2 linked regions of the Cryptosporangium arvum DSM 44712 genome follow. The protein of the gene in region 1 interacts with the protein of each later gene in a pairwise test. Links are inferred from orthologs where the notes say so. Each region holds a gene or a part of one and is shown on either strand. Other genes may lie near its edges.

Region 1 (14,158 bases):
CGAGCTCGACATGGGCACCGAGGTGAACGCGAGCCCGGTCGCCAGCGCGAACCGTTGTTACACGGCCGCGCTCGACATCCCGGCCGAGGCGGCGGCGAACCGGCGCCTGCTCGTGGCGACGTTGACCCGGGCCGGGCTGGTGAACTACCCGACCGAGTGGTGGCATTGGTCGTTCGGTGAGCGCTACTGGGCCTACAGCACCGGCGCCGAGGCCCGGTACGCCCCGCTGAGTACCGACCAGGTCGTCACGGGCTGACATCCGCCTCGGTCGGCTGGGGCCTTGCCTCGTTCCGCCGACCACTCCGGCGGCGCTTCTGCCGCACCTGTGTCGACAGCGTTGCCGGTGCCGGCCGCGGCGCACCTACCTCGGCGGGAGCGGTCGCGTCGGTTCGGGCTATCGGTCGGGAGCGGGGTAGAGGCGTACCGCGGTGGGGCGGAGGAGGGTGAGAGGGTCGACGTACTGGTCGGACACGATCAGGCCCCAGTGCAGGCAGGTTTCGGTCGGGCAGCCCGGGTGGCGTCCTTCCAGCTGGCCCAGTGGGGTGCCGGGAACCACCCGGTCGCCGGTCCGCACGGAGGCGCGGACCGGCTCGTACGTGGTCCGGCGGTCGGCGTCGTGCGTGATGCTGACGACACCCCGGCCGCCCACTGGACCGGCGAACCGGACCACGCCGTCAGCGGCGGCCCGCACGAGCGTTCCGGGGCTGCCGGCCAGGTCGACGCCGCGGTGGCCAGGCCCGTAGGGGCCCGCTGGCGGGTCGAACGGTCGGACCACCCGCACCGGGCCGTCCAGCGGCCAGCGCCGGCTGAGCTCGACCGTAGGTGCGGCCACCACTGCCGCTGGGCGCAACCCGGGGGCCAGCCGCACTGATGGTGGGTGCTGCTCCGCTGGTGGATGGCGGCCGGAGGAGGACCACTCGGTCGCTGTGGAGGGTCGGGTCACTCCGGGGGCGGGCAGGGCGGCGGCCAGGAGCAGGCACCCGACCAGGAACGCCCAGGGGAGGCCACCATGCGGGCGGACGCCTGCTGGCTCGGCGTCGATCTGGAGAAGCATGAAGGTAAGGGTGGACGCCCGCGCCCGCCATCGCTAGCTGCCATTGGCAGCTTGTGGATAACCCGGTTCAGCGGGCCCAGGCGCCGGGCTGTCCGGCGGAGCCGGGCATGCGGCGCGGAGCCGGTTCGACGACCGGGCCGCCGTCGCGGAGCCGCTCGAGGCGACGTACGGCCTCGTGGAGCACGTCGTCCTGCTTGCAGAACGCGAAGCGCACCAGGGACGCGCCGGGGACCACGTCGTGGGCTTCCTGGTCGTAGAACACGCCGACCGGAACCGCCACCACGCCGGCTCGTTCGGGGAGCGCACGGCAGAACGCGAGTCCGTCGACGCCGCCGAGCGGGGCCGCGTCGGCGGTGACGAAGTACGTGCCGGCGGGGATGTGGACATCGAAACCGGCGGCGACCAGACCCTGGCAGAGTAGGTCCCGCTTGGCGCGGAGGTCGGCGGCGAGCGCGGAGAAGTAGTCGCGGGGGAGGGAGAGCGCGGTGGCCACGGCGGGTTGGAACGGGGCGGCGTTGGTGAAGGTGAGGAACTGCTTCACCCGCGCGACGGCGGCGACCAGATCGGGCGAGGCGCAGATCCAGCCGACCTTCCATCCGGTGGCGCTGAACGTCTTGCCGGCGGAGGAGATCGTCACCGTGCGGTCACGCATGCCCGGCAGCGTGGCCAGCGGCACGTGCTCACCGTGGAAGACGATGTGCTCGTAGACCTCGTCAGTGACCGCGATCAAGTCGTGCTCCACGCACAGGCGCGCGACTTCGGTGAGCTCCTCGCGGTCGAACACCGCGCCGGTGGGGTTGTGCGGCGAGTTGATCAGGATGACGCGGGTGCGCGGCGTGATCGATGCGGCGAGCGCGGCGGTGTCGAGGCGGTAGTCCGGCGGGCGGAGGGTCACCGGGCGGCGGACGGCGCCGGCCAGCGCGATGACGGCGGCGTAGGAGTCGTAGTACGGCTCGACGCAGAGCACCTCGTCGCCCGGCTCGCAGAGGCCGAGGAGGGTGGCGGCGATCGCCTCGGTGGCGCCGGCGGTGACCAGCACTTCGGTGTCGGGGTTGTAGTCCAGGCCGTACCAGTCGCCCTGGTGGCGGGCGATCGCGCTGCGCAGGTCCGGGGTTCCGGAGCCCGGGGCGTACTGGTTCTGACCGGACTGGATCGCCTTGACCGCCGCGCGCAGCATCGCTCCGGGGCCGTCGGTGTCGGGGAAGCCCTGGCCGAGGTTGATCGCGCCGGTGCGGACGGCGAGCGACGTCATTTCGGTGAAGATCGTGGTGCCGAAGCCGCGCATGCGTGCAATGCCGCGACGAGTCTCCTGCGAGCGGGAAGCCTCACTGTGCGACCTGAGTTCGGAACCAGCGTTGCCGGCAGGGGTCATGACCCCAGACCATAGGCGCTGTCTTTCCTGTTCAGCACATCGGGCGCCGTTTTTGGCCCACCATATCTTGACTTAAGGTCTGCCTAAAGCAGGAATCGACGCTCGTGAATGGAATTAATCGGGCGAAACGTATGGGGGGTTCGCGGTGGGCCTTAACGGGGAGGTCGGGTCGGTCATCGGGTTGTGGGGGTTACCTCGGTAACGTCTGCTAAGGCGCGGATCGCGGGACGCGTCGCAGCGGGAGGAGCTCCGATGGTCGAGAACCCGTCGTTGGCGGATGAGTCGGATCGGGGGGCTTCCCGAGGGTCGGGGTCGGCGGCCCGGGGGGCTGGTGCGACCGGTGGTTCGAGGGGTGGGGACTCCGGTTCGGCGGGCTTGGGGCCTTCTGCTGGGACTGATGCTTCCTCTGTGACTGATGCTCCCGCTGGGGCTGGTTCTTCTGGTGGGTCGGATGAGGGTGCTTCGCGGGCTGAAGTAGAGGACGGGAAAGCGGCGGGGCGGGGGGCACGGGCGCGGACGTCGGCTGTGTCGGCTCGGCCTGCGCGGCGAGGGGTGAGTACGGCGGCGGAGCCGCGGAAGGCGGCGCGGAAACCCTCGCCTGCACGGCCTCGGGCCGGGGGTGCTCAGCCGGCGGCGTCGGTCGAGGCTTCGGAGGTGTCGACGGACGAGGCGCCCGTCGTTCCTCCGGCGCGGAGTCCACGTGCGGCGCGGAGTTCGTCGTCGGGATCGTCTGCGGGTGCGGGCGTGGGGGGTATGTCGGAGGGACGGGTTGGCTCGGACGGGCGCCGTTCCGCGGAGGCGCGGGTCTCCTCGGAGGGGCAGGCGTCGTCGGAAGGGTCGGTTGCTCCGGTTGCTCCGGGAGGTCGGGGTGGCTCGAGTGCTTCGGGCGGTCGGGGTGGCTCGGTTGCTCCGGGGGGTCGGGGTGGCTCGGGGAGTGGGGGAGCCTCGGGGGTGAAGGGCTCGGTCGGTGAGGGCGCCGATGACGATGTATCGGGGACGGATGCTGGTGCAGCGAGCAGTGTGGTGGAGCATCCCGCTGCGTTGGAGTTGATCCAGGCTTATCGAACGTTGGCGGTGCCCAAGGCGATCGCGGCGAGGACGAAGTCGGCGCCTGGTGCGCCTGCGGGTGCTCCCGCGTCCAGGTCGACCGGAGGTGGCGCGCGGGTTGGGGATGATTCGGCTGCGCCGAGTTCTGCGGCGATGACGACTGCGACGAGTGCGTCTTCGGCCCCAGCGTCTCCGGCCACGGCTCATCCAGTTCCGGCTTCGGCTGTGGCGACGCCTGCTCCTGCTGCGGTGCCTTCGGCTCCGGATGCTCCGGCTGCGGCGAGTGCGGCTTCGGGGCCTGCTCCGGCAGATGAGGCCCCGGCGGTATCTGCATCGGTGGCTGCTGGGGAGCGGCGGGCTGGGGGTGGCTCGGGGGCGGGCCCGGGTGAATCTGCTGTTTCGGCGGTGGACGCTGCTGCATCGCAGTCCTCGGGTGATGCGGCTTTGAGGGCTGGAGCGGACTCGACCTCGGCGAGTGGACGTGCGGTCGAGGAGTTGGCCAGCGGGGGAGAAGACCCGGGGGAAGCGACGACTGTTTCGTTGGCGCCGATCCGCGTGGGGGAGGGCCCGGCCGACGAGGCGGTCGAGCGGGGGGCGTCCTGGGACGGAGTGGGGTCGTGGGCTTCCTCGGGTACGGAGAACGCCTCGTCGGGCGGAGCGCGGTCGCACTGGCCGGAGACCGAGTCGGTGCTGGTTCGGCTGGGGCTGGTCGACAAGGACGGGCGGGTACTAGAGGCTTCGGAGTCGGTCGAGCCGGTTGGTGCGGACGACGAGCGGGGTGGGGCGTTTCCGATCGGGTCGGTGCCGCATCCGATCACGATCGCTGAGCCGGTTCCGACGTTTGATGCGCTGGTTGCTCGGACGCGGGCTCGGGTCAAGTCGAGTGATGACACGCAGCGGATGTCGCCGCCCGGACCGCTCGGGCCTGGTCCGGAGGCGGCTGACAATGCGACGCCGGCGCCCTCGTTCGGTGCGCGGTTGGCGTCGATGCTTCCGTCTCGGGAGGCGGTGCGGCGGTTGTGGCCTGCGCGGCCGGTCGGCTGGAGGTCGGAGCGGGGTCGGGCGGACGACGCGACCTCGGGCGGCGGTCCTGGGTCGGATCCGGCGGGTGGTTCCGAATTCGCTTCGACACCGTCGGCGGTGCCGACTGTCGATGGGACCGAACTGGCCCGGACGGAATCCGACGCGGTGCGCGCCGGTATCACCAGCGCCGGAACGCCAGGGCCCGGTGCCGTGGGTTCTCGCTCCATCGGTCACCAGAGTGGCGCCGGTTTCCCCGGAGACGCCGGCTACCAGGGTGACGCCGGGTTGCCCGGAGATACCGGCTACCGAAGCGACGCCGGGTTGCCCGGAGATACCGGCTACCGAAGTGACGCCGGGTTGCCCGGAACCGCCGGGGCCGCTGCGGCGGACTCTGGTGCTGCGGACTTCAGTGCGGCGGACTCTGGTGCGGCGGACTCTGGTGCATCCGGATTTGGTGTGGCCGGGAGTCCGAAAGAGGGGAGTGCCTCCGTGCAGCGCGACTTCGCGGGCGCGATCACCGGGTCCTCCACGGGAGGGCCAGTTCCGCTCGAGGTCGCTGCGGCCCGTCCCTACCCGGCCGGGTCCGCGCCCGCCCCGATCGACCCCACGTCCCGTCCTGCTGTCACGTCGAAGAAGGCCACGCGTGCGCCGCGACGTCGGCCGACTCCGGCGCAGTGGCGGTCGGGGGCACGGATCGCGCTCGTGCTCGTGGTGTTGTTGGCGACCGCGGTGCCGGCTGCGGTCGTGAGTTGGCGTTCGGCGTTGGCGGTCGTTCCGGATGCGGGCGGGGCACTCGGCGGAGGCCTGGGTGTGATCGGGCTGATCCTGCTGGCTGTCGGGGTGCTCAAGGGTGCGCGGGCGGGCTCGATCGCTGGGAGTACCCAATCGCTTCCTGCTCTCCTCGCCCGCCCCGGCGCGCTTTCCGTGACCCTCGGAATCGCCGTTCTTCTCTGCGCAGCCATCGCCGTCGGCTGACCCGCCGAGAGCCTCGCGCCCCGAAGCTCCTCGCGTTCCTCGCACTCCGCCCCGGAGCGCGAGGGACGCCTGGAGCGCGAGGGACGCCCGGAGCGCGAGGGACGCCCGGAGCGCGAGGGACGCCCGGAGCACCAGATCCGGCCAACCGCCGCGTGCGCCCAAGCGCCCTGAGTGCCGAACCGCCCTGAGTGCCGAACCGCCCCGCGCCCCGAAGCGGCCCCGAGTGCCGAACCGTTCCGAGCGCCAAAGGCCCCCGAGCGCGGAACCGCCTTGTGCGCCCAGCCCCCGTGCGCCCTAGCCCCCGTGCATCGAGGCCCTCGAGCACGGAACCGCCTTGTGCGCCCAGCCCCCCGTGCGCCCTAGCCCCCAAGCACCGAAGCCCCCGAGCACAGAACCGCCCCGAGCTAAAACGCCCCCCAACCGCCAAAGCCCCGACCCCACCAAACACCTCTGAGCCGCGCCGACGACCGGGTTCGGCGTTCCGGGCCCACTCCGCGTAGACTTCTGGACGGCGACCCGCATCAGCGGGTCGACTTCGCGTGCCCACCGCGCTTCGTGTCCCTCCGCTCCGGCGGCAGGGCCACCTTCCCGCTCCGGCGGAGAGGCGACGAACGCGCGGCGGTCTCCTCGGTCCCCTGCTGGGGGCCATCGACCGTGGGGCACCAGGGCGCCGGGTCTGCCGCAGCGCAGCACACCGGAGCGACAACCGAGGAAACCGCGGTGCGCCGAACACGCGCGCCGCCCGAAAAACGGAAGGACGCGCCACACTCATGGCCGTCGTCGGAATGCGCCAGCTCCTCGAGAGCGGCGTGCACTTCGGGCACCAGACCCGACGTTGGAACCCGAAGATGAAGCGCTTCATCCTGACGGAGCGCAACGGGATCTACATCATCGACCTGCAGCAGACGCTCACGTACATCGACAACGCGTACGAGTTCGTCAAGCAGACGGTCGCGCACGGCGGAACGATCCTGTTCATCGGCACCAAGAAGCAGGCCCAGGAGGCCATCGCCGAGCAGGCCCGCCGGGTCGGCATGCCGTACGTGAACCAGCGCTGGCTGGGTGGCATGCTCACGAACTTCCAGACCGTGTACAAGCGCCTGCAGCGCCTCAAGGAGCTCGAGATCATCGAGCAGACCGGTGGCGACAACGTGCTCACGAAGAAGGAAGCCCTCGTTCTCAAGCGCGAGAAGGACAAGCTCGAGCGCACGCTCGGCGGTCTTCGCGACATGCAGAAGGTGCCTTCCGCGGTGTGGATCGTCGACACCAAGAAGGAGCACATCGCGGTCGACGAGTCGCGCAAGCTGCACATCCCGATCGTCGCGATCCTCGACACCAACTGCGACCCGGACGAGGTCGACTACAAGATCCCGGGCAACGACGACGCGATCCGTAGCGCCGCTCTGCTCACCCGGGTCGTCGCCGACGCCGTCGCCGAGGGTCTGATCGCCCGCGCCGGTGGCAGCAAGGCCGACACGAAGCCGGACGCCCCGGCCGCGAACGAGCCGCTGCCCGAGTGGGAGCGCGAGCTGCTCGAGTCGAAGACCGAGGAGCCCGCCGCGGCCACCGAGGCCCCGGCCGCTGACGCCCCGGCCGCTGACGCCCCGGCCGCCGAGTCGGCCCCGGCCAGCACCGAGCCGGCCCCGGTCGCCGCCGAGGCCGCTCCGGTCGCCGCCGAGCCGGCCCCGGCCAGCACCGAGTCCTGATCACGCCCGGATCCGGGCGGGCCACCCGCCCGGATCCGAGCGTCGGCTCCAGGCGGCCACCCGCCGGGAGGAAGCTCCAAACGGTCCACCACCGGGAAACCATCCAGGTCACCGACCGGGAAACCATCCAGGTCAGCGACCGGGAAACCATCCAGGTCACCGACCCGGAGAACATCCAGGTCACCGGCCGGGGAAACCACCCCGAGGAAACCATCCCGGCGCTGAACCGCCCGGACCCGAGCGAACACCCCAGGCCCAACGCCGGGCCACAGACTACGGATCTGAGAGAACGGACAATGGCGAACATTTCCGCCGCCGACGTGAAGAAGCTCCGCGACCTGACGGGCGCGGGCATGATGGACGCCAAGAAGGCGCTCACCGAGGCTGAGGGCGACTTCGACAAGGCCGTCGAGGTGCTGCGCATCAAGGGCGCGGCCAAGGCCGCCAAGCGTGGTGGCGAGCGCACCGCGGCGAACGGCCTCATCGCCGCCGCCGAAGGCGCGATCATCGAGCTCAACTCCGAGACGGACTTCGTCGCCAAGAACGACGAGTTCCAGAGCCTGGCCGCCGACATCGTGGCGCACGCCGCCGCGGCGAAGGTGGGCGACCTGGACGCGCTGCTCGCCGAGAAGCTCAAGGACGGCAAGACCGTCGCCGAGAACATCGAGGCCGCCTCGGTCAAGATCGGCGAGAAGCTGGAGCTGCGCCGGGTGGCGCTGCTCGACGGCCAGGTCGCCACCTACATGCACCGCAAGGACCCGTCGCTGCCGCCGCAGGTCGGCGTGCTCGTCGAGTTCGCCGGCGGAGACGTCGAGGTCGCCCGCGGTGCCGCGATGCAGGTCGCCGCGATGCGCCCGCAGTACGTCACCCGCGACGAGGTCCCCGGCGACATCGTCGAGAACGAGCGTCGTATCGCCGAGGCCACCGCCCGCGAAGAGGGCAAGCCGGAGCAGGCGCTCCCGAAGATCGTCGAGGGCCGGGTGAACGGCTTCTTCAAGGAGAACGTGCTGCTCGAGCAGTCCTCGGTGCAGGACAGCAAGAAGACGGTGAAGGCCCAGCTCGACGGCGCCGGTGTCACGGTGAGCCGGTTCGTCCGGTTCGAGGTCGGACAGGCCTGACGAGGCCGGCCCACCGGGCCGGCTCGCGTGTCCAGACGACGCACGAAAGCCGCCGGTGGCGTACCGCCACCGGCGGCTTTCGCATGATCACCTAGGAGAGCAGCGATGACCCTGCAGACCAGCCCCGCCCCGGACACGAAGACCGCCGGCCGCGACCGTCCCTGGTCACGGGTGATGCTCAAACTCTCCGGTGAGGTGTTCGGCGGCGGCCAGTTCGGCGTCGACCCCGACGTCGTGCAAGCGATCGCCGTCCAGATCGCCGACGTCGTCCGGCAGGGCCTGCAGGTCGCGGTCGTCGTCGGCGGCGGCAACTACTTCCGCGGCGCTGAGTTGCAGCAGCGCGGCATGGACCGGGCGCGCTCGGACTACATGGGCATGCTGGGCACCGTGATGAACTGCCTCGCGCTCCAGGACTTCCTGGAGAAGCAGGGCATCGACACCCGCGTCCAGACCGCCATCAACATGGCCCAGGTCGCCGAGCCCTACATCCCGCGGCGCGCGATGCGTCACCTGGAGAAGGGCCGCGTCGTCATTTTCGGCGCCGGCGCGGGCATGCCGTACTTCACCACCGACACCGTCGCCGCCCAGCGCGCGCTGGAGATCGGCGCGGACGTGCTGCTCAAGGCCACTCAGGTCGACGGCGTCTACGACGACGACCCGAAGAAGAACCCGGCGGCCGTCCGATTCGACCGGATCAGCTACACCGAGGTGCTCACCCGCGGCCTCGGGGTCGCCGACGCCGCCGCGATTAGTCTGTGCATGGAGAACGACCTGCCGCTGGTCGTCTTCGACCTGCTCGTCCCCGGCAACATCACGCGCGCGGTGCGCGGTGACCGGATTGGAACGTTGGTGACCACGGAGCCGGTCACCACGACTTCCGCGGACTGAAATAATCTTCACGCCGGCAAGAGACCGAGCCCAGGAGGCGACACCCGTGATCGACGAAACTCTCTTCGAAGCCGAGGAGAAGATGGAGAAAGCCGTCGAGGTCGCCAAGGAGGACTTCGGCTCGGTGCGTACCGGCCGGGCGGCTCCGGCGATGTTCGGCAAGATCTTCGTCGACTACTACGGCGCGATGACGCCGCTGCCCCAGCTGGCCTCCATCACGATCCCGGAGGCGCGGATGGCGGTCATCAAGCCGTACGACGGCTCCCAGCTGGGTACGCTCGAGCGCGCGATCCGCGACTCCGACCTCGGCGTCAACCCGAGCAACGACGGCTCGATCATCCGCGTCATCTTCCCCCAGCTCACCGAGGAGCGTCGGCGCGACCTGGTGAAGGTGGCCCGCTCCAAGGGTGAGGACGCCAAGGTCTCGATCCGCAACATCCGGCGGCGGGCCAAGGAAGCGCTGGACAAGATCGGCAAGGACGGCGAGGCCGGCGAGGACGACGTGCGTCGCGCCGAGAAGGAGCTCGACGACACCACCGGCAAGTACGTCCACCAGGTCGACGAGCTGATGAAGCACAAGGAAGCCGAGCTCCTCGAGGTCTGACGGTCCGAATAGCCCTCCCGGCGCCGCCGGGAGGGCCTGACAGGCATGAGTGAGGTCCCTTCCGTGGATGCGCCGGCGGCACCCAGCGGTTCTCCCGGCCCCGCCGTCCCGAAGAACGACGACGGGAACGCGGTGCCGGTCGGGCCACCCCTGGGGGCAGCAGTGTCGACGGCCGCCCGGGCGAGCCGCGCCGGGCGCAACCTGCCGGCGGCGATCGGCGTCGGGGTGGGGCTCGCCGCGCTCGTTCTCGTGACGCTGTTCACGTCGAAGATCGCGTTCGCCGCCGTGATCGCGGCCGCGATGGGCGTCGGCATCTGGGAGCTGGTGCGGGCGATCCGCCCGGTCGAGGCGCGCCCGCCGATGATCCCGCTGGTCGTCGGCGGCGTCGGCACGATCGTCATCACGTACGTCAGCGGCCCGGAAGCGCTCCTGCTCGGGTTGTTGCTGACGGTCGTCGCGGTGGTGATCTGGCGTATCCCCGACGGGCCGGTCGGCTTCCAGCGTGACGTCACCGCCGCGGTGCTGGTGGCCACCTACGTGCCGTTCCTGGGCGGCTTCGCGGTGCTGCTCGAGGTCGCCGACGACGGCGTGATGCGGATCATCGCGTTCATCGCGACCGTGGCCTGCAGCGACATCGGCGGCTACGCGGCCGGGGTGCTGGCCGGCCGGCACCCGATGGCCCCGACGGTGAGCCCGAAGAAGTCCTGGGAGGGTATGGCCGGTTCGCTCCTCGCGTGCGCGATCGGCGGCGCCGCGTTCCTGGAGCTGGGCTTCGACAACGGAGCGTGGTGGGAGGGCGTGATCTACGGCCTCGCGATCGCGATCGCGGCGACGCTCGGCGACCTCACCGAATCGATGATCAAACGTGACCTCGGGGTCAAGGACATGAGTTCGCTGCTGCCCGGGCACGGCGGACTGATGGATCGGCTCGACTCGCTGCTGTTCGCGGCACCGGTCGCGTACCTGCTGTTGACGGCGTTCGCACCACCGGCATGACGTCGAGAAATGGTGCGAACAAATCACCTCGGGTGTTCGTCCGATCACTCAGTGCAGTAGATCGGTGGAATATCACTGTGAGAGACGTCTTCGTGGCGGACGCCTCTGTCCGAGACCGGCCGCAGGCCCGCTGCGGCGTGTGACAATGAGCAAGCGATGACGACGACACTCCCTCTGGTGCTTGACGCGCCCCGCCGGACCGCCCCGCCCCGCCATCTGGCGGATCTCGATCCAGCGGAGCGTCGCGAAGCCGTGTCCGCCCTCGGTCGTCCCGCCTTCCGGGCCAAGCAGCTCTCGACCCACTATTTCGGGCGGCTGACGACGGATCCCGGCGCGATGACCGACCTGCCGGCCGCCGACCGCGATGCGCTCGCCGAAGCGTTCCTGCCGACCCTGCTGACCTCGGTCCGCTCGGTCACCACGGACGACGGCGAGACCCGGAAATGGCTCTGGCGCACGTTCGACGGCTCTCTGGTCGAGAGCGTGTTGATGCGCTACCCCGATCGGGCGACGGTCTGCATCTCCAGTCAGGCCGGCTGCGGAATGGCGTGCCCGTTCTGCGCCACCGGTCAAGGTGGCCTCAAGCGGAACCTCTCGACCGCCGAGATCGTCGAGCAGGTGATGGTTGCGGCACGAGAGATGGCGAAGACGCAGGACCGGTTGTCCAACGTCGTCTTCATGGGCATGGGTGAGCCGCTCGCTAATTACAAGCGAGTGCTCTCGGCGTTCCGCCGGATCACCGATGCTGCACCGGACGGACTGGGTCTCTCCCAACGTTCGGTCACCATTTCCACCGTTGGTCTCGTACCTGCGATCAACCGGTTGACAGCCGAGGGCATTAACGCCACTCTCGCGGTGTCCCTGCACGCGCCTGACGACGAACTACGAGACACGTTGGTGCCGGTGAACTCCCGATGGAAGGTCGCTGAGGTGCTCGGGGCCGCATGGGAATACGCCGAGCGAACCGGGCGACGCGTTTCCATCGAGTACGCCATGATCAAGGACGTGAACGACCAGCCGTGGCGAGCAGACCTGTTGGGTCGGCTGCTGGCCAAAAGGCTTGCGCACGTGAACCTGATACCGCTCAACCCCACTCCGGGCAGTGATTGGGACGCCAGCCCGAAGGCAGTGGAGCGGGAGTTCGTGCACCGGTTGCGGGCCGCTGGCGTCCCGACGACGGTCCGGGACACACGCGGTCGAGAGATCGACGGCGCATGCGGCCAGCTCGCGGCAGCGGAGGTATGAGGACAATGGCTCAGGGCGACAGGTTTCGCCGGAAGGCACTGAAGCGGGGCTACAAGGTCGACGAGGTCGACGAGTTCCTCGACCGGGCCGAGGCGACGCTGGCGCGGCGACCCATTGGTGATCCGCTCACCGCAGCGGACATCCGCGACGTCGTGTTCCGCACCCGCTTCGGCGGCTACGACGAGTGGCAGGTCGACCTGCACCTCGACCGGCTCGAGAAGGAGCTCGACGAGCTGGCCTCGGGCCTGCCGCCGCGTGGCTCCAACGGCTTCCGCGCGCTGGAGGCCGGTCCCTCGGCCTACCAGGACCGCGAAGAGGTGCCGTCCTACGGCGCGATGGGGTCGCCGGGCGTGCAGCCCGAGCCGGCCACCTACGGCGGCGGTTTCCGCAACGAGCCGTCGGGCACCTACGGGCGTCCGGGCTTCCGTGAGGAACCCGGCGTATACGGCCGGGAGGAGCCGTCCTACGGCGGCCAGGCCCCCTACCGGGACGAGCCCGACTACCGCGAGCAGCCGGGCGTCTACGGCGGCGGTGGCGGTTACCGCGAGGAGCCGTCGTACGGCGGTGGCTACCGCGGCCCCGGTGAGGCCCCGACGATCCACCAGCCCGGCCCGATGCGTGAGGCCGCGCAGATGCGCGAGCCCAACGAGTACCGGGGCGCGCCGGTCAGCGGCGGCGGCTGGAACGAACCGAACGACCCGTACCGCGACGACCGGTACCGCGACAACGCCGCGTACCCGGAGCAGACGCCCTACGGCGGCGCCCCCGGCGGCGAGCGGTACCGCGAGGAGCCCTCGTACGGCGGTGGCTACCGCGGCGGCAACGACCGCTACGACAACGCGCCGCCCTACGTCGAGCAGCCGTCGTACGCGGAGGGCGCGCAATACGCCGACCAGGCCGCCTACGCCGACCGCAACAACGGCCGGTTCCAGGAGGGCCCGTCGTACGCGGAGCAGGCTCCCTACGCCGACCAGTCGCAGTACCTGGACCAGACGGCCTACGCCGAGATCCCGCCGTACGGGTCGGCCGGCGGGTACCGCGAAGGTCCCTCGTACGCCGAGGGCGCGCAGTACCGCGAGGGTCCGTCCTACTCCGAGAGCCAGCCCTACTCCGGCGGCCCCTACGGGGGCGGTGGCCCGCGGCCGCGCAACGGCGGCGGGTACCCGGAGCCGTACCAGGAGCAGCCGTCCTACGGTGACGTGCCGGCCCGCGAGTTCGCCGGGGGCTACCGCGGCGGCAACACGGGCGAGTACCGCACCGCCGGCCGCGGCGGCTACCCGGAGCCCGAGGGCACCGGTCCGCACCCGGTCGTGTCCGGTGTGCCGGTCTCCGGGTCGGTCCCGCCGCCCCGGGGCGGTCGCCAGTTCGGCCAGGAGTCCGGCTTCCGGGAGCTCCCGGCCGGTCGGGGCGGCGCCGAGCCGGAGTACGCGGGCCGGTACGGCAAGGAGATGACGATGGAGATGGGCGCCGTTCCGGGTCTCGTCTCCCCGTTCACCAACGAGGACAAGGCCGTCGTCGCGGAGCTCCGGTCGAGCTTCCGGCCGCGTCGCTTCGGCTCCGGGTACGACCCCGGTCAGGTCGAGCGGCTGTTCGACGCCATCCAGGCGATGATGGAGGGCCGCAGCGGCGGCCAGGTCTCCGACAGCGACCTGATGCCCGGCCAGTTCGGCCTGGTCCAGGGTGGGTACTTCGAGGACGACGTCGACGAGGCGCTGCGCCAGGTCCGCGGTCTCTACGGCCGCCGCGTCGGCTGAGCCCAGAACACGAAGAAGGCCCCGGGGGATTTTCCCCCGGGGCCTTCTTCGTGCGAAAACTCAGCGCTTGACGCCGTAGCGACGCTGAACGGCGTCCCAGCCGAGCATCACCAGGATGATCGCGGCGCCGACGAACAGGAACAGGTCCTCGACGTGACCCTCGTGATTGCCGACGGCCATCACCACCAGCGAGAGGGCCGACACGACGGCCAGCCCACGCCAGAGCTTCGGGTGACCCTCCCTGAGCTGGTCAGGTGCGACTACCGGCTCGTCCTCGGCCACGGTTTCCTCCTCGTCCGGCCTCGTTGAGCCGCATTCTTCCACACGCTGTAGAACTTAGATCCGCGACCACGCCTCGGTGAGAACCGAGCGCAGG
Region 2 (15,398 bases), 1.7 Mb from region 1 along the record:
GCACGAACGCGACCACCGCGAGAACCGCGCCGATCCGGTCCTTGCGGCCGACCCCCGGATAGCCGGCCAGCCACCGGTGTCCCAACGGCCCCACGACCCGGGCCGTCGCGACGCCCACGACCGGGATGAACAACGCCAGCAGCGCGGCCGCCACCCGCGACGGGTCGTACCAGGGCGCGTCCGGCTCCACGACGTCGTCGAAGATCGAGTACCAGAAGAACACTTCGACGACGACGAAGATGACCTCGACGACCGTCAGCACCCGGTTGGTGATCAGCGGCCGGTGCGGGTCGAAGTCCTCGACGAACGGGCCGTCGGGGTCGTGGTCCCGGCCGCCGCGACGGCCACGCCAGATCGGGTTCGTCCGCGTCGCGTCCAGGCGCTGGGCGGCCAGCACCGCGGCGAAGTCGGCGGCGTCCAGCGCGTGCTGTTTGCGCAGCAGCCGGCGGGACGCTTTCGCGTCGGCCGCCGCGATCGTCGAGTTGACCTCGACCAGCACCGCGACCTGCCCCGGCGTCATCGCGCCGGGAGCGACCGGCTCCCGCTCGAGCACCCGCTGGCGTGCGCGTTCGACCCCGCGGGTGCCGAACAATCGGGCGAAGAAGCTCATCGCGTGCACCCTCCGGGTCGGATCTCGATCTCCACGCGCCGGTTCTTCGCGGCGGCGACGGTGTCGTGGCGGCCGTCGACGAACTCGTCCACGGCCGGGCGTTCGGCGCCGTAGCCGACCGACTCCAGGCGCGCGGTGTTCACGCCGCGCTCGGTCAGGGCGCCGACGACCGCCTGCGCCCGCCGGGTGGAGAGCTCCCGGCGGTAACCGGAGTCGCCGTACCGCGCGGTGTGTCCGGACACGACCGCCGTCGCCTCGGCGTCGCTCTTCAGGTCGGACGCGATCGGTTCGAGCACGCCGTCGGCCTCCGGTTGCAGGTCGGCGCGGTCGGGGGCGAACAACAGCGACGCGGGGATCGAGACCCGGGTGGCGCAGCCGTCGCGGACCTCCGTCGCGGCCGGCACCGTGACCGGGTCGGCCGGCAGCCCGGCCGGGGGCGCACCGGCGGACGGCGCGTGGGCCGAGTCGAACGTGACGGTGGCGCCGGCCGCTGTCAGCACGCTCTGCCAGATCTTCTGCAGCGAGGTGCGTGCCGACTGCGGTAACCGCTGCTCGGACGAGGTGTCCCCGAGCCCGCTCCAGACGACCTTCTGGGCCTGGAGCGCCGGCGGCAGCGCGTTCGCCGCCTTGAGCGCCTCGGCCAGCCCGGCGGGGTCGACGTCGAACCGCTGTTTGTTCAGGTCGAACTCGCCGCTGGTGGAGACGCCGTCGGAGACGACGAGGATCTCTGCTGGCTTGTCCTCGGCGGCCCGGCCGAGCGCACTCAGGATGCGGCTGCCCGTGCCCTTCGGCCGCAGATCGTCGCCGCGGGCCCAGGTCGGCACGCACTCCAGCGCGAGCGCCCGGGCACGCTGGGAGGCCTGGGAGTTCGAGCCGGGAGCCGGGTCCAGCGCGATCGTGCGGCTCGGGGGCGCACCGGCACCGTCGACGCCGACCAGCACCAACGCGTCGCCCCGCTGCTGCGCGGTCCGGAGCGCGGCCGTGACCGCCGGCGGCAGCCCACCGGAGACGCCGGAGGCGGTGTTGTCGACGACGAGCGCGGTCTTGGGCGCACCGGCCTCGGGAGCCACGTCCGCCACTCGAGCGCAGTCGGAGTCCGAACGGGTGGTGGTCGTGTCGTCAGACGGTTCGTCACCGGAGCAACCACTGAGGATGATGAGGCCTGTGGTAACTACTGTGAGTATCGAGAGACGGAGCCGACTCGGCATCGATACTTCTCCCCACTTCGCTTCGGACTCGCTGCTCACAGCGTTTCCTCCGAACGCAAGCCCGACGAGGGGGAACTCCCTATGCGCTACGGGGCGTTATCCCCCTAGAGAAATCAGTACACGCAGGTGCGGGGGTGTTTCGTGAACGAGAACGATCTCCACGATCGGGTTCAAGTCCAGATCACTGCCGCACTGCAGCGGTTGGCGCTCGCCGCGCACTGGAACTCCGACCCGCGTGTCGGTGAGTTGCTCGACGAGTCCAAACAGCTGCTCGACGTCGCCGCCCGGGACGTCCGCCTGTTCGCCCGGGGCATCAACCCGGCCGTGCTGGAGGCCGACGGACTGCGCGGCGCGGTACGCGCGCTGGCCGACCGCTTCCCCGGACTGGTGACGACCCGCGCCGTCGCCGAGCGCTACCCGCCGGCACTGGAGTCCGGGCTGTTCCTGGCGCTGTCGGAGGCCGTGGCCAACGCGGTGCGGCACGCCGGGGCGTCGGCGATCGTCGTCGAGGTGGACCGGGACGGCGAGTTCGTCGTCGGCCGGGTCACCGACGACGGCATCGGGACCGCGCAGCCGAGCCCGTACGGCGGGCTGGAGAACCTCCGCCGGCGCGTCGCGGCACTGGGCGGCGACACCGAGCTGCACAGCGAGCCGGGCCGCGGAACGCGGGTGACGATCCGGCTAGGACCGGTCGTGGGCTCGGAAGTAACGCAGCACCGCTAACACCCGCCGGTTCTGCGTGGTGTCGGTGGGCAGATCGAGCTTGGTGAAGATCCGGGCGATGTTGTTCTCGACGGTCTTGGTGGTCAGGTGCAGCTCGTCGGCGATGCCCTCGTTGGAGCGCCCCGCGGCCATCGCGCGGAGCACCTCGCGCTCGCGGCCGGTGAGCCGCTCGAGCTCGTGCGGCCCCTCGGCGGCCAGCCGGTCGATCAGCTCGGGCTCCAGGACGGTCTCGCCGTCCATGATCCGCACCAGCGCCGTACGCAGCGCCGCCACGTCGGCGATCTGATCTTTGAGGCGGTAGCCCAGGCCACGCGAGCCCAGCTGCCGGAGCAGACGCATCAGGTGCGGGGCCTCGGCCCACTGGGAGAGCATCAGGATGCCGATCCGGGGGTAGCGGGCACGCAGTTTTTCGGCCGTGTCCAGGCCGCCCTCCGGGTACGGCGCCATCCGGATGTCGAGTATCGCGACGTCGGGCACGTCCTCGTGAACCATCGAGAGCAGCTCGGTGCCGTCGCGGGCCTGGTGCACCACCTCGACGTCGGCGGCTTCGAGCAGCAGCCGTAAGCCTTCGCGGAACAACGCGGCGTCGTCGGCGATCGCGACCCGGAGCGGGCGGGCGGTCACCGGCACGGGATGCGCACCTCGACGCGGGCGCGACCGCTCGGTGATTCGGCTATCGACACCGTGCCGCCCGCCGCCCGCACCCGCAGCGCGATCGGCGAGCCCAGCAGCACGGCGACGTCGGGCCGGGGGGCCGAGCGGGCCGAGACCCGCAGGTGGAGCTCCGCGCCGGTCACCGTCGCGTTCACGTCGACCACCTCGTCGGTCGTCTGCAGGTAATCGGTGAGTACCCAGCAGACAACGTAGTAGGCCAGCGCCTCCGCGGCCGGGTCGAAGCGCTCTGCGGGCACGGCCACCCGCATCGGGACGCCCTGGCGGCTCGCCCTCGATTCGAGCGCCGCTCCCAGCCCCGACTCGGTGAGCATCGCCGAATGGATTCCGTGCGCGAGCTCACGCAACTCATTCAGCGCGAGGTCCAGCTGCGCCTGCGCGTCGGCGAGCACCCGCCCGGACCGCTCGTCGCTGCTGTTGCGGGCGGCGCCCAGCCGCATCGTGAGCGCGGAGAGACGGGTCTGCGCCCCGTCGTGCAGCAGCTGTTCCAGTTCCCGGCGTTCGGCCCAGCTGGCCGCCAGCGCACGCGACTGTTCGTCGATGCGCCGCTGGAACTTCCGGTACCGAACGATCCCCAGCAGCGCGAACCCGGCGGCCAGCACCGTGTTGACGGCGGCCAGCAGCGCATTGCCGGCCCAGAGCGGCTGCTGGACCGCCGCGGCGAGCGCTCCCGCGACAGCCGTCACCGCCCAGGGGCTGGTGAGCGCGCGGCGAACGTCCATCGATCCAGGAAACGTCCCGACGGCCGCGTCGGCCAGGGTGCCCGCACCCAAAAACTTACGGTGTGAGTGAACGCACGATTACAGCAGCGGGGGCATCGAGCGCGGACGCGTGGCCGGTGCCGGCCCAGAGCGCCATCCGATCCGGGTCGCCGGCCTTGGCTGCGGCGGCACGCAGCGGGCGGGTCAGGTGGTGCACCTGGGGATAGGCGTCGAGCGCCGCGCTCTCGTGCTCGCGGATGAACGCGTTGACGATCCCGCGGGCCCGACGACCGGTGAACGTGCGGGTGATCGCCGTTTCCGCCGGTCGCGCGAGCGCGTCCTGGTGGGCCTTCTGGGCGCCGCTCTCGGGCGAGCGCAGGAGCGCGGTGCCCACCTGGGCGTAGGTGGCGCCATCGCGGAGCACCGTGCGCACGTCCTCGGAGTCGGCGAGGCCGCCGGCGGCGACCAGCGGTAGGTCGGTCGTGGCGCGTACGTCGGCCAGGAGCGTGGCCAGTGGCACCGGCTCGACGTCGGGGGTCCAGGATCCGCGGTGCGCACCGGCTTCGGCTCCCTGCAGCAGCAACGCGTCGGCGCCGGCCTCGGCCGCTCGACGCGCTTCGTCGACCGAGGTGACGGTCACCGCCACGGCGGAGCCGACCTTCTGGAGTGCGGCGATCGTGTCGGCGGGGCAGCCGAACGTGAGGCTGACGACCGGGAGCGGGTCGGCCAGCAGCAGGTCGAGCTTGGCCGCCCAGTCGTCGTCGTCCCAGCGCGGGGTGCCGAGCGCGACGCCGAGCCGGTCGGCGTCGGGGGTGATGTGCTCCGCGTAGTTCGCGACCGCGGTGTCGTGCCGTGGCCACGGCACGAACAGGTTCGCGCCGAACGGCGTGCGGGTGCGCTCGCGAACCGCCGCGATCTGGTCACGAAGCTGCTCGGCGGTGAGGTAACCGGCGGCGACGAACCCGAGCGCCCCGGCGTCCGCGACCGCCGCGACCAGATCGGGGGTGGTCGCCCCACCGGCCATCGGCGACTGGACGATCGGGCGCTCAATTTGCGGCAAGCTAGGCACCCCTCCAGCTTTCCACAGCTGTGGATAGAACCTGTGTACGAAGAATCGAGGTGCGATGGACCTCTATGTCGACGAGCGCGGGGACGGCCCGCCGGTGGTGCTGCTGCACGGCGGGTTGCTCGACCACCGGATGTGGGACGGGTTCGTCCCCGACCTGGCCGGAACCCACCGGGTGATCCGGTACGACGCCCGCTCGCACGGCCGCTCGGCCACCGCCACCGGCGACTACTCGCCGGCCGACGACCTGCACGAGGTGGTGCGTGCGACGGCTCCCGGCGGAGCCGCGCTGGTCGGGCTCTCGCTGGGCGCACGCGCGGCGATCGACTTCGCGTTGCGGTGGCCGGAGCTGGTCGAGCGGCTGGTGCTGGTCTCGCCCGGAGCCAGCGGCATGGAGTTCGCGGACCCGTACGTCCAGGAGTTGCAGGCCCAGCAGGTGGCCGCGGCCCGGCGTCTGGACGCCGACGCGTTCGTCGAGTGTTTCCTGCGGCTCTGGGTGGACGGACCGCACCGGGAGCCGGCCCGGACCGACCCTGGTGTCCGCGAAGCGTGCCGACGGATGGCGATGACCGTGGCGTCGAATCACTTCACCGCCCAGGGACGGCTGGTCGAGGAGCACGCGGTCAACCGGCTGGCCGAACTGCGTCCCCCGCTGCTCGTGGTGACCGGCGCGCTGGACTCGTCCGACATCCTGCGCCTGGCCGACGCCATCGTCGACGCCGTCCCGGGTGCCGAATCGGCGCGGCTCCCCGACGCCGCCCACACCGTTCCGCTGGACGCCCCGGACGATTTCCGCGCCGCGGTCGTGCCGTTCCTGGCGGCTCAGGGCCAGCGGTAGATCTGGGGGCGGGGTGGCCAGGGGCGGGCGGCCCGAGGCGCTGCCCCCTCGAACGCGACCCAGGATTCGGTGCGGTCGTCGCCCACCATGTCGGCCAGACCGGTCCACGCCCTCGCGTCCACGTACGGGCGGCACCCGTCGCAGGCGAACCAGTCCCCGGCCGGAACGGACGCGGCGGTCTCGTCGGCCCGATAGGCCCAGCGAGGCACGGCGGCTTCGCAGAAGTCGCACATCAGCCCGGCTCCTGTCGCCGCCGGCGCGGCCGTCTTCGCCGCCCACGCGTCCACGGTGGCCTGCAGGGCCGTGCTGTCGACGCTCGGCGGCGAGACGTCCTCCACCCACGGGCGCAGCAGCCCGGCGAGCTCGTCCATCTGCGCGGGTGTGTTGATCCGGCCGTGCACGGCGAACCACAGCACGACCGCACCGCCGGACGGATGGTCGAGATCGCACGCCGCGCACAGCACGGCGCTGCTGGCCGGGGCAACCTCGACCGCCAGCAGCGCCGGCCCGCCACAGCGGGGGCAGGAGACCACGATCTACTCGATCGCCGCCGGGCCGAGCAGTGCCTTCAGATCGGCCATCAGCGCGGGCGTCGGAGCCACCCGGACGTTGTCGCCGAGCCGCCAGCGTGTGGCCCGCGCCTTGTGCTGCAGCTTCAGGTGCACCTCGGTGGTACCGGGGTGGGTCGACAGCGTCTCGCGCAACTGCGCCACGAGCTGGTCGTTGACGCGGTTCGCGGTGATCAGGATGACCACCGGCTTCTCCGAATCGGCCTCACCGAGATCCAGCAGCGCCAGATCCTGCGCGAGCAGCTGCGGCTGATCTTCGCGCTTGTCGATACGGCCCTTCACCAGCACCATCGCGTCCTCGACCAGGTGCTGGCCGACGAGCTCGTAGGTGGCCGGGAAGAACCGGACCTCGATACCGCCCTCGAGGTCTTCCAGACGCGCGCTGGCCCAGAGTTTGCCCTGCTTGGTGACCCGCTTCTGCAGCCCGGAGAGCAGGCCTCCGACCGCGACCGTCCGGCCGTCCGGATAGTCGTCGCCCACGAGCGCCGAGATCGGGCAGTCGACCTTCGCGGCCAGCAGGTGCTCGACGCCGGAGAGCGGGTGGTCGGAGACGTACAGGCCGAGCATCTCCCGCTCGGTGGCCAGCTTCTCGTTCTTCGGCCACTCGTCGGTGCCGATCGGGGGGGTGAACGCGACGCTCAGGTCCTCGGCCTGGTCGTCGCCGAAGCCGGAGCCGAACAGGTCGAACTGGCCGACCGCCTCGCTCTTCTTGATCTCGGCGAACGACTCGACCGCGGCCTCGTGCACCGCGAGCAAGCCCTTGCGGGTGTGCATCAGCGAGTCGAACGCACCGGACTTGATCAGCGCATCGACGACCTTCTTGTTGCAGACGATCGCCGGCGTCTTCTTGAGGAACTCGTAGAAGTCCTTGAAGGCGCCCTTCTCGGCCCGCGCGGCGATGATCGCCTCGACCGCGTTCGCGCCGACGTTACGCACGCCGGTGAGACCGAAGCGGATGTTCGTGTCGCGCGGGGTGAAGTTCGCGTCCGACTCGTTGACGTCCGGCGGGAACACCTTGATGCCCATCTTGCGGCACTCGTTGAGGTAGACCGCCATCTTGTCTTTGTCGTCCCGGACGGACGTCAGCAGCGCGGACATGTACGCGGCCGGGTAGTTGGCCTTGAGGTACCCGGTCCAGTACGAGACGAGCCCGTACCCGGCCGTGTGGGCCTTGTTGAACGCGTAGTCGGAGAAGGGAACCAGGACGTCCCAGAGCGCCTTGATCGCGGCGTCGGAGTAGCCGTTGGCCTTCATGCCCTCGGAGAAGGGCTTGAACTCCTTGTCGAGGATCTCCTTCTTCTTCTTGCCCATCGCGCGCCGCAGCAGGTCGGCGTTGCCGAGCGAGTAGCCGGCCACCTTCTGGGCGATCGACATGACCTGCTCCTGGTACACGATCAGGCCGTGCGTCGTGTCCAGGATCTCGGCCAGCGGCTCGGCCAGCTCCGGGTGGATCGGTGTCTTCTCCTGCTGCCCGGTCTTACGCAGCGCGTAGTTGATGTGCGAGTTCGCGCCCATCGGGCCCGGCCGGTACAGCGCGAGCACCGCGGAGATGTCTTCGAAGTTGTCCGGCCGCATCAGGCGCAACAGCGACCGCATCGGCCCGCCGTCGAGCTGGAAGACGCCGAGCGTGTCGCCGCGGGCGAGCAGCTCGTAGGTGGCCTTGTCGTCGAGCGGAAGGTCGAGCAGGTCGATCTCCGGGCCGCCGTCGGCCACGATCGCCTTCAGGCAGTCGTCGAGCACCGTGAGGTTGCGCAGGCCCAGGAAGTCCATCTTCAGCAGGCCGAGCGTCTCGCAGGTCGGGTAGTCGAACTGCGTGATGATCGCCCCGTCGGAGGCGCGCATCCAGACCGGGATGTGGTCGGTGAGCGGCTCCGCGGACATGATCACGCCGGCCGCGTGCACACCGGCCTGACGGATCAGGCCTTCCAGACCGCGCGCGGTGTCGATGACCTTCTTGACGTCCGGATCGCTCTCGTAGAGCCCGCGGATCTCACCGGCCTCGTTGTACCGCTTGTGGCTGGGATCGAAGATTCCGCTGAGCGGGATGTCCTTGCCCATGACGGCGGGCGGCATCGCCTTGGTGATCCGGTCGCCGACGGCGTACGGGTAGCCCAGCACCCGGGCCGAGTCCTTGATCGCAGCCTTCGCCTTGATCGTGCCGTACGTGACGATCTGGGCGACCTTGTCGGCGCCCCACTTGTCGGTGACGTAGCGGATGACGTCACCGCGCCGACGCTCGTCGAAGTCGATGTCGATGTCGGGCATCGAAACGCGGTCGGGGTTGAGGAACCGCTCGAAGATCAGGCCGTGCGGGATCGGGTCGAGGTCGGTGATGCCCATCGCGTAGGCGACCATCGAGCCGGCCGCCGAGCCACGACCGGGACCGACGCGGATGCCGTTGGCCTTCGACCAGTTGATGAAGTCGGCCGTCACCAGGAAGTAGGACGGGAAGCCCATCTGCAGGATGATGCCGATCTCGTACTCGGCCTGCTTGCGGTGCTGCTCGTCGATCCCGGTGGGGAAACGGCGCTTCATCCCCTCCCAGACCTCGTGGCGGAACCAGCTCTCCTCGGTCTCGCCCTCGGGCACCGGGAACTTCGGCATCAGGTTCTTCTTGACGAACATGCCGCTGGTGTCGACTTTTTCGGCGATCGCGAGCGTGTTCCGGCAGCCTTCCTGCCAGGCGTCCGACGAGTCGACGCCGTACATCTCCGCGGCCGACTTGATGTAGTAGCCGGTGCCGTCGAACTGGAACGTCGGCGCGGCCAGCGTGGAGCCGGTCTGCACGCAGAGCAGCGCGGAGTGCGACGTCGCCTCGGCCTCGTGCGTGTAGTGCGAGTCGTTCGTGACGACCGGCGGGATGCCCAGCTTCTTGCCGATCTCGAGCAGCCCGTCGCGCACCTGGCGCTCGATGTGCAGCCCGTGATCCATCAGCTCGAGGTAGAAGTGCTCCTTGCCGAAGATGTCCTGGAACTTCGCGGCAGCCGCGAGCGCCTCGTCGAAGTGGCCGAGCCGGAGCCTGGTCTGCACCTCGCCCGACGGGCACCCGGTGGTGGCCATGATGCCCTCGGCGTGCTCGGCCAGGAGTTCGGCGTCCATCCGCGGCCACTTCACGAAGTAGCCCTCGGTGTAGGCCCGCGAGGAGAGCTGGAGCAGGTTGTGCAGCCCGGTGTCGTTGCGCGCCCACATCGTCATGTGCGTGTAGGAGCCCGAGCCGGAGACGTCGTCGCCCTTCTGGTCGGGGCGGCCCCACTTGATGCGCTTCTTGTCGTACCGGCTGGCCGGCGCGATGTACGCCTCGGTGCCGATGATCGGCGTCACCCCGGCGTTCGTGGCTTGCGTGAAGAAGTCGTACGCGCCGTAGGTGTTGCCGTGATCGGTCATCGCGATGGCGGGCATCTCGAGGCGTTGGGCCTCGGCGAACATCGGCTTGAGTCGCGCCGCTCCGTCAAGCATCGAATACTCAGTGTGCACATGCAGGTGGACGAATCCATCGGCGGCGCCGGGCATCGGAAGAGCGCCTCCTGGGGCGGGAGTGGCCGGGAACAACCAAGGACCCTACCCGCCCGACGCACGCCTCGGGACGCACGACGCGGCGGTGTGGAAAATGGCGCTGACCGGCCGAATGACGCTTACACCGTCCGGCGGAGGAAGCGTGTCAGCGTCACCCTGAGGGGCCGTTTCAGGGGCTGGATCGCGCTGCGTCACGAGAGCCGCCGATGACACGGCGAGCGTCGTTCTGGCACGGGCCGATGATTACTTTCTGTTACAGCTGGGCTGGTGCAGTACCTTTGCGAACATGCCGCAGCAGGGCGATCCGGGGGCGCTCCGAGCCGAGTTAGGCGAGGTCCGCGCCGCACTGGACGAGACGGACGCACGCCGGAACGGCGCGCTGGACCGCACCGCAGCCCTGAGCCTGGCGCTGATGGTCGTCGGGCTCGCGGTTTTCGCCTCGGTGTCGGTGTACTCGTTCACGGCCGGGCAGCCCGGGCGGGGGCGGGCGTTCGCCGTCCTCACCGTCATCGCGCTGCCGTTCGTGCTGTACGCGGCCTGGAGCTCGGTCGGCCGCTACGTGCTGCTCGGCCGCGAGGTCACCCGCATGCGCCGCCGCGAGCTGGACCTCACCACCCGGCTCCAGGCCCCGCCCCCCACCCGGGTCGAAGCGCCGGAGGCCGGCCCGGAGCCGGTGCCGGTACCGGAGCCGGTGCCGGTACCCGAGCCGGAGCCCGAGCCCGACGCGGCGGCGGCCATGATCGAGGCCGCGCTCCCCGCCTACGCCGTGCAGCGGATGCTCGGAAAAGGGGGCTGCGGCATCGTCTTCCTGGCCGAACACCGCCAGGCCGGCTGGCTGCGCGCGCTCAAGCTCCTCACCGAGCCCGATCTCCTGCCCGATTCGCAGTCGCGCTTCCTGCGTGAGGCCCAGGTCATGGAGAGCCTCGACCACCCGCACGTCGCTCGCGTCTACGAGTACGTGGAGCACGCCGGGTTCAACCTGATCGTGATGGAGTTCCTGGCCGGGGGCAGCGCGTCCGCCCGGCGCAACGAGCTCCTCGGCCGCCCGGAGCCCCTCTGCGCGCTCGGCCTGGCGGTGGCCGACGCGCTCGTGGCCGCCCACGCCCGGGGCGTCGTGCACCGCGACATCAAGCCGGGCAATCTGCTGTTCGCCGAGGACGGCGCGGTCAAGGTCACCGACTTCGGTATCGCGAAGCTCCTGGCCAGCGGCGTCGACGGGGAGCAGGCGAGCGTTCTCGCGCTCACCCCGGGCTACGCGGCCCCCGAGCAGCTCAACGGCGACGAGATCACCGCGCGCACCGACCTGTTCGGGCTGAGCGCCACGCTCTACAAGCTCTTCACCGGCCGCACACCGCCGCTGCCCGGCCCCGACGGCTCGCCGCGGGCGAACCTGACCACGATCCCACCCGCGATCGCGTCGGTGCTGGAGCGCTCGCTCAACGGGTTCCCGGAGAGCCGCCATCCGAGCGCCATGGAGTTCGCGCTCGACCTGGCCGCCGCGTCCGGTGCCGTGCTCCGCCCGGGCTGGCTCGACTCGGCCGAGATCCCGTTCCGCGGCACCGCCGAGATCCGCGCCGCCGCGACGGCCTGACGCCGTGGACAGGGAGAACGGCGCCGGCCTCCTGCACCGGTTGACCGCGTACTCACCCGACCAGGAGTGGGACGTCCCCGTCGACGATCCCCGGGTCCGGGCTGACCTCACCCCGAACGACCCCGAAACGCACCCGCCGTTCACCAAGATCTACCGGGACCGGCCGCGCCTGGCCCTCCCGCGCGACCTCCCTGACCCGGGCGTCAGCGCCGCCGGCGTGCTCGCCGGCCACCGAGCGGAACCCCGTCCCCTGGACGCGGCCCAGCTCGCCCGGATCCTGTTCCTCGGCGCCGGCATCGTCCGCACCGCGGTGCGCGCCGGTCGTCGGCACCCGTTCCGCGCCTCGGGTTCGGCCGGGGCCCGTTTCCCGCTCGAGCTCTACGTGAGCGCCCGAGATGTCGCCGGTGTGCCCGACGGCGTGCACTGGTACGACCCGGAGGCGCACGCGCTGGTCCCGGTCGCTCCGCCGGCCGGCGGCGCCGCCACCACGATCGTCGTCACCGGCATTCCCTGGCGCACCGGCTGGCGGTACGCCGAACGCGGCTGGCGCCACCTGTACTGGGACGCCGGAACGCTGCTCGCGCAGCTCTCCGCCGCGACCGCGAGCGCCGGACGGCAGCCTCGCCTCCGAACTCTTTTCCCCGACGCCCAGCTGCGGGCGCTGGTCGGGGCCGACGGTGTGCACGAGTACCCGTTGGCCCTGCTCAGCCTGGCCGACGGCGAGCCGGCGATCGAGCCGTCGGGCCCGGCCGAGCACGGCGAACTGCCTGCGGTGGAGTTTCCGCTCGCCACGGCGGCCCAGTGCGCCGGTGAGCGTGACGTGCTCGGCGAACCCTGGCCCGACGGCCCGCCGCTCCCCGACGCGCCCCCGTCCGGGACGCTCGACGACGTCATCCGGCGGCGCGGCTCCCAGCGCCTGATGGACCGCGGCCGCACCCTGTCCCGCGCCCAGCTCGACTGGCCACTGCGTGCCGCCCTCCGCGGCATCACGGTGCCGCACTGGGTGGTCGTGCACGGCGTCGACGACGTCGCTCCCGGCGTCTACCGCTGGCCCGACGCCGTCCACACCGCCGATCTGCGTGCGGAGACCACCCGGGTCTGCCTCGACCAGGAGCTCGGCGGCGACGCGGCCTACGTCGTGATCGCCGCGGTACCCGACGCCGACCTGGACGACCGCACGTACCGGGACGCCCAGCTCGCGGCCGGTCTCGTCGAGGGGCGGCTGCACCTGGCCGCGTACGCACTCGGCGCCGGCGCGTCCGGCATGACGTTCGCGGACTCCGAGGTGCCCGGCCTGCTCCGGGAACCCGACGACCTGGTGCCACTGCTCTTCACCTGCGTCGGTGTCCCCGCCTACACGTCCCGCCGCGGTGGGACGCCGGGTGCCCCGTCGACGGTCCGCATGATCTCCCCGCGCATGCGGGGAGACGCCTAGGCTCCGACCTCGTCGGCCAGGCGCTGCAGGTAGCCGGCGTCGGTCGCGGCGGACACCATCCGGCTGGCCCCGGACTGGTCCAGCCCGAGCTGCCTGGCGACGTCGTTCACCCCGGCCTCCGCGCCCGCCGCCCGCACGGCCTCCACCGTGAGCACGACCCGGGGCGCGCCCGGCCCCCGCGCCCACCGCCGCGCCCGGAACCGCACGAGCCGCGGCCGCATCCCCGGCCCCCCGGGCCGGCCCGTTCGCGCCGGTGCCGGTCAACGACGACCTCACGCTGGACTTCGACGACCGCGGCTCGGTGTCGGCCGGGCACTACGGCTTCCTGGTCGACGACGTCGAGTTCGACGCTTTACTGATCCGGCTCGACGGCCTCCGGTTCGGTTCCGGCCCCGAACACGGCTGGGACGGCCGCATCAACCCCTTGGCCGGCGGTCGCGGCGTCTACGTCGACTCCCCCGACGGTCACAGCTACGAGTTCTTCACTAGAACGCCGTAGCCGCGCTCCAGCGGGCCAGGAGGCCGGCGTCGCCGGTGATCTGGGGTACCGACGGGCGGCCCCAGAGGAACAGGTAGAGGCCCGCCACCGGCGCGGTGGCCGTGACGGTCGCCTCCCCGGTCGACGAGTGGGACCACTCGTACGCGGTGGCCCCGACCTCGATCCGCCAGCGGGTGTCGACGTCGGTGGCGACCAGCTCGATCGACTGACCTTGCCCACGCACGGCGCCGAACCCGGCGAGCCGGGGCGCGTACGGAAGGATCGTGAGGATCTCGTCGATGCCGTCGACGGCCACCACGGGGTCGACGGTCGCGGGGACCTTGAGCGCGAGCGCGGCGTCCACGCGGTGGACCGTGGCTTCGTGGAGCATGCGCCGGGCCCAGAACAGCGTGGGCCTGGTCTGCCCGCCGAGCGTCCACACCTGCTGGTGGGCCGGTGCCGCCACCAACGCGCTGATCAGCGCGTCGACCCCGGCGGCGACCCAGTCCGACACGGCGGTGGACTCGGCGGGCACGTTCTGCTCGAAGTCGGAGAACGGCAGCTTCTCGACCGACCCGGAGGTGATCATCGCGGTGACCCACCGCTCGGTGGCACCGACGTGGGTGGCGAGCTTCGCGAGGTCCCAGGCGGGGGTGCTCGGGACCGGCGTGCTCAGATCGGCGTCGGACAGCAGTGCGGCTAACCGATCGATCTCGCGGAACAGCGCTTTGCAGTATTCCCCGTGGTCCATGTCGTGACGTTAGCTCGCTTAACGCCGTACCGCTGTCATCGTTCCGCGCGTCGCGACGACACAATCGACTCTGGAACGATTTATCGCCGCCGACCGCGCCGGAAGTCCTTCCACGAGACGCCGTAGCCCGCGCCGATCGCGATCCCCAGGGCGAGGCCCAGCGCCAGGTTGTGGAAGAGCAGACCGAACGCGGCGCCGAACACGAGGCCTAACGCGATGCCGGTACCGGCCTTGTTGTCCGCAGGCTTCTTCTCGCTCATATCTCCACGGTATGCGGGTACGCAACGTGTTGAGATGGAGAGTCGAGAAGGGGACGCCCGCCATCGGGAGGCGCCAGATGCCCCAGACCAATATTACTTTCCGTAGCCACGACGGTACTCAATTAGCCGGAACGCTCGTGGCGCCGCCCGACGCCGGGCGCGCGGTGGTGCTCGTCCACGGCGGTGGGGTCACCCGGACCGAGGGCGGGTTCTACGTCCGGCTGGCCGACGCGCTGGCCGAAGCCGGCGTCGCCTCGCTCCGCTTCGACCTGCGTGGACACGGCGAGAGCGGCGGACGCCAGCAGGACCTCACGTTGTCCGCGGCCGCCAACGACGTCCGGGCGGCGGTCGAGGAGATGCCCGCGCCGGTCACCGTGATCGGCACGAGCTTCAGCGGTGGCATCTGCGCGCTCGTCGCCGCGGCCGGGACACCGGCGTTACGCAGCCTCGTACTGTTCAACCCCCTGCTCGACTACAAGCGAAGATTCGTGGACGAGAAGCCGTACTGGTCGGCCGACCGCATCGACCCGGCGTACGCCGACGAGCTCGACCGGCGCGGCTACGTGGAGCACTCACCGACGTTCCGGCTCGGCCGCGCGATGCTCAACGAGGTCTTCCACCTCTCGGCCCGGGACGCCCTTCCCCGCATCGCCGTGCCGACCCTGCTGGTCCACGGCACCAAGGACACGTTCATCAGCGTCGACTCGTCCCGGGAGGCCGTCGACCGGCTGACCGAGAGCACGTTGATCGAGATCGAGGGCGCGCAGCACGGCTTCGCGGTGCACGACGACCCGGCGTACGCCGAGCCGCAGACCCGCGCCTGGCAGGACCTGGTGATCCGGGAGACGACCGAATGGATCACCCGCCACTGAGGACGTCACCTATCCTCGTGCCAATGAGTCCGGACGCGTCCATCTCGGCGCTGATCGCCGCGGATCCGCTGTGGTGGCTGCGAGACCCGGCCGTACCCGCCCACCTGTGCC

What was found.
Region 2: the proteins of CRYAR_RS32945 (region 1) and dnaE interact in binary tests that used the Escherichia coli proteins (3 or more experiments, as listed by UniProt). The link is inferred for Cryptosporangium arvum DSM 44712 from one-to-one orthologs.

What each region holds. Positions count from the first base shown.
Region 1 is NZ_KK073874.1:7,200,270-7,214,427, reverse strand. What follows is about bases 231-3,089. They hold CRYAR_RS32945 (pyridoxal phosphate-dependent aminotransferase), read right to left. Parts: upstream 2,340-3,089; coding sequence 1,122-2,339; downstream 231-1,121. Other genes in these bases: CRYAR_RS32950 (M23 family metallopeptidase), read right to left, coding at 395-1,054; CRYAR_RS32955 (M15 family metallopeptidase), read left to right, coding at 231-256. Outside these bases: more of CRYAR_RS32955, read left to right, coding at 1-230; CRYAR_RS48250 (hypothetical protein), read left to right, coding at 5,199-5,471; rpsB (30S ribosomal protein S2), read left to right, coding at 6,242-7,177; tsf (translation elongation factor Ts), read left to right, coding at 7,474-8,295; pyrH (UMP kinase), read left to right, coding at 8,401-9,183; frr (ribosome recycling factor), read left to right, coding at 9,230-9,787; CRYAR_RS32915 (phosphatidate cytidylyltransferase), read left to right, coding at 9,851-10,783; dual-specificity RNA methyltransferase RlmN, read left to right, coding at 10,940-12,028; CRYAR_RS49225 (DivIVA domain-containing protein), read left to right, coding at 12,025-13,782; CRYAR_RS32895 (DUF2631 domain-containing protein), read right to left, coding at 13,843-14,064; CRYAR_RS32890 (aspartate aminotransferase family protein), read right to left, coding at 14,119-14,158. UniProt on the Escherichia coli protein: Shows aminotransferase activity with methionine and histidine as substrates, and to a lesser extent also with phenylalanine.
Region 2 is NZ_KK073874.1:8,866,507-8,881,904, forward strand. Bases 6,155-10,253 are described here. They hold dnaE (DNA polymerase III subunit alpha), read right to left. Parts: upstream 9,898-10,253; coding sequence 6,355-9,897; downstream 6,155-6,354. Other genes in these bases: CRYAR_RS40555 (DUF6300 family protein), read right to left, coding at 6,155-6,351; CRYAR_RS44375 (serine/threonine-protein kinase), read left to right, coding at 10,187-10,253. Also shown: CRYAR_RS40520 (hypothetical protein), read right to left, coding at 1-610; CRYAR_RS44365 (OmpA family protein), read right to left, coding at 607-1,680; CRYAR_RS40530 (sensor histidine kinase), read left to right, coding at 1,960-2,541; CRYAR_RS40535 (response regulator transcription factor), read right to left, coding at 2,500-3,171; CRYAR_RS44370 (sensor histidine kinase), read right to left, coding at 3,162-3,935; CRYAR_RS40545 (nitronate monooxygenase), read right to left, coding at 3,991-4,974; CRYAR_RS40550 (alpha/beta fold hydrolase), read left to right, coding at 5,039-5,818; more of CRYAR_RS40555, read right to left, coding at 5,803-6,154; more of CRYAR_RS44375, read left to right, coding at 10,254-11,491; CRYAR_RS40570 (nitroreductase family protein), read left to right, coding at 11,496-12,926; CRYAR_RS40575 (helix-turn-helix domain-containing protein), read right to left, coding at 12,923-13,147; CRYAR_RS40580 (VOC family protein), read left to right, coding at 13,180-13,425; CRYAR_RS44380 (maleylpyruvate isomerase family mycothiol-dependent enzyme), read right to left, coding at 13,412-14,155; CRYAR_RS40590 (glycine zipper domain-containing protein), read right to left, coding at 14,236-14,415; CRYAR_RS40595 (alpha/beta fold hydrolase), read left to right, coding at 14,493-15,287; CRYAR_RS40600 (hypothetical protein), read left to right, coding at 15,311-15,398. UniProt on the Escherichia coli protein: DNA polymerase III is a complex, multichain enzyme responsible for most of the replicative synthesis in bacteria. This DNA polymerase also exhibits 3' to 5' exonuclease activity. The alpha chain is the DNA polymerase catalytic subunit.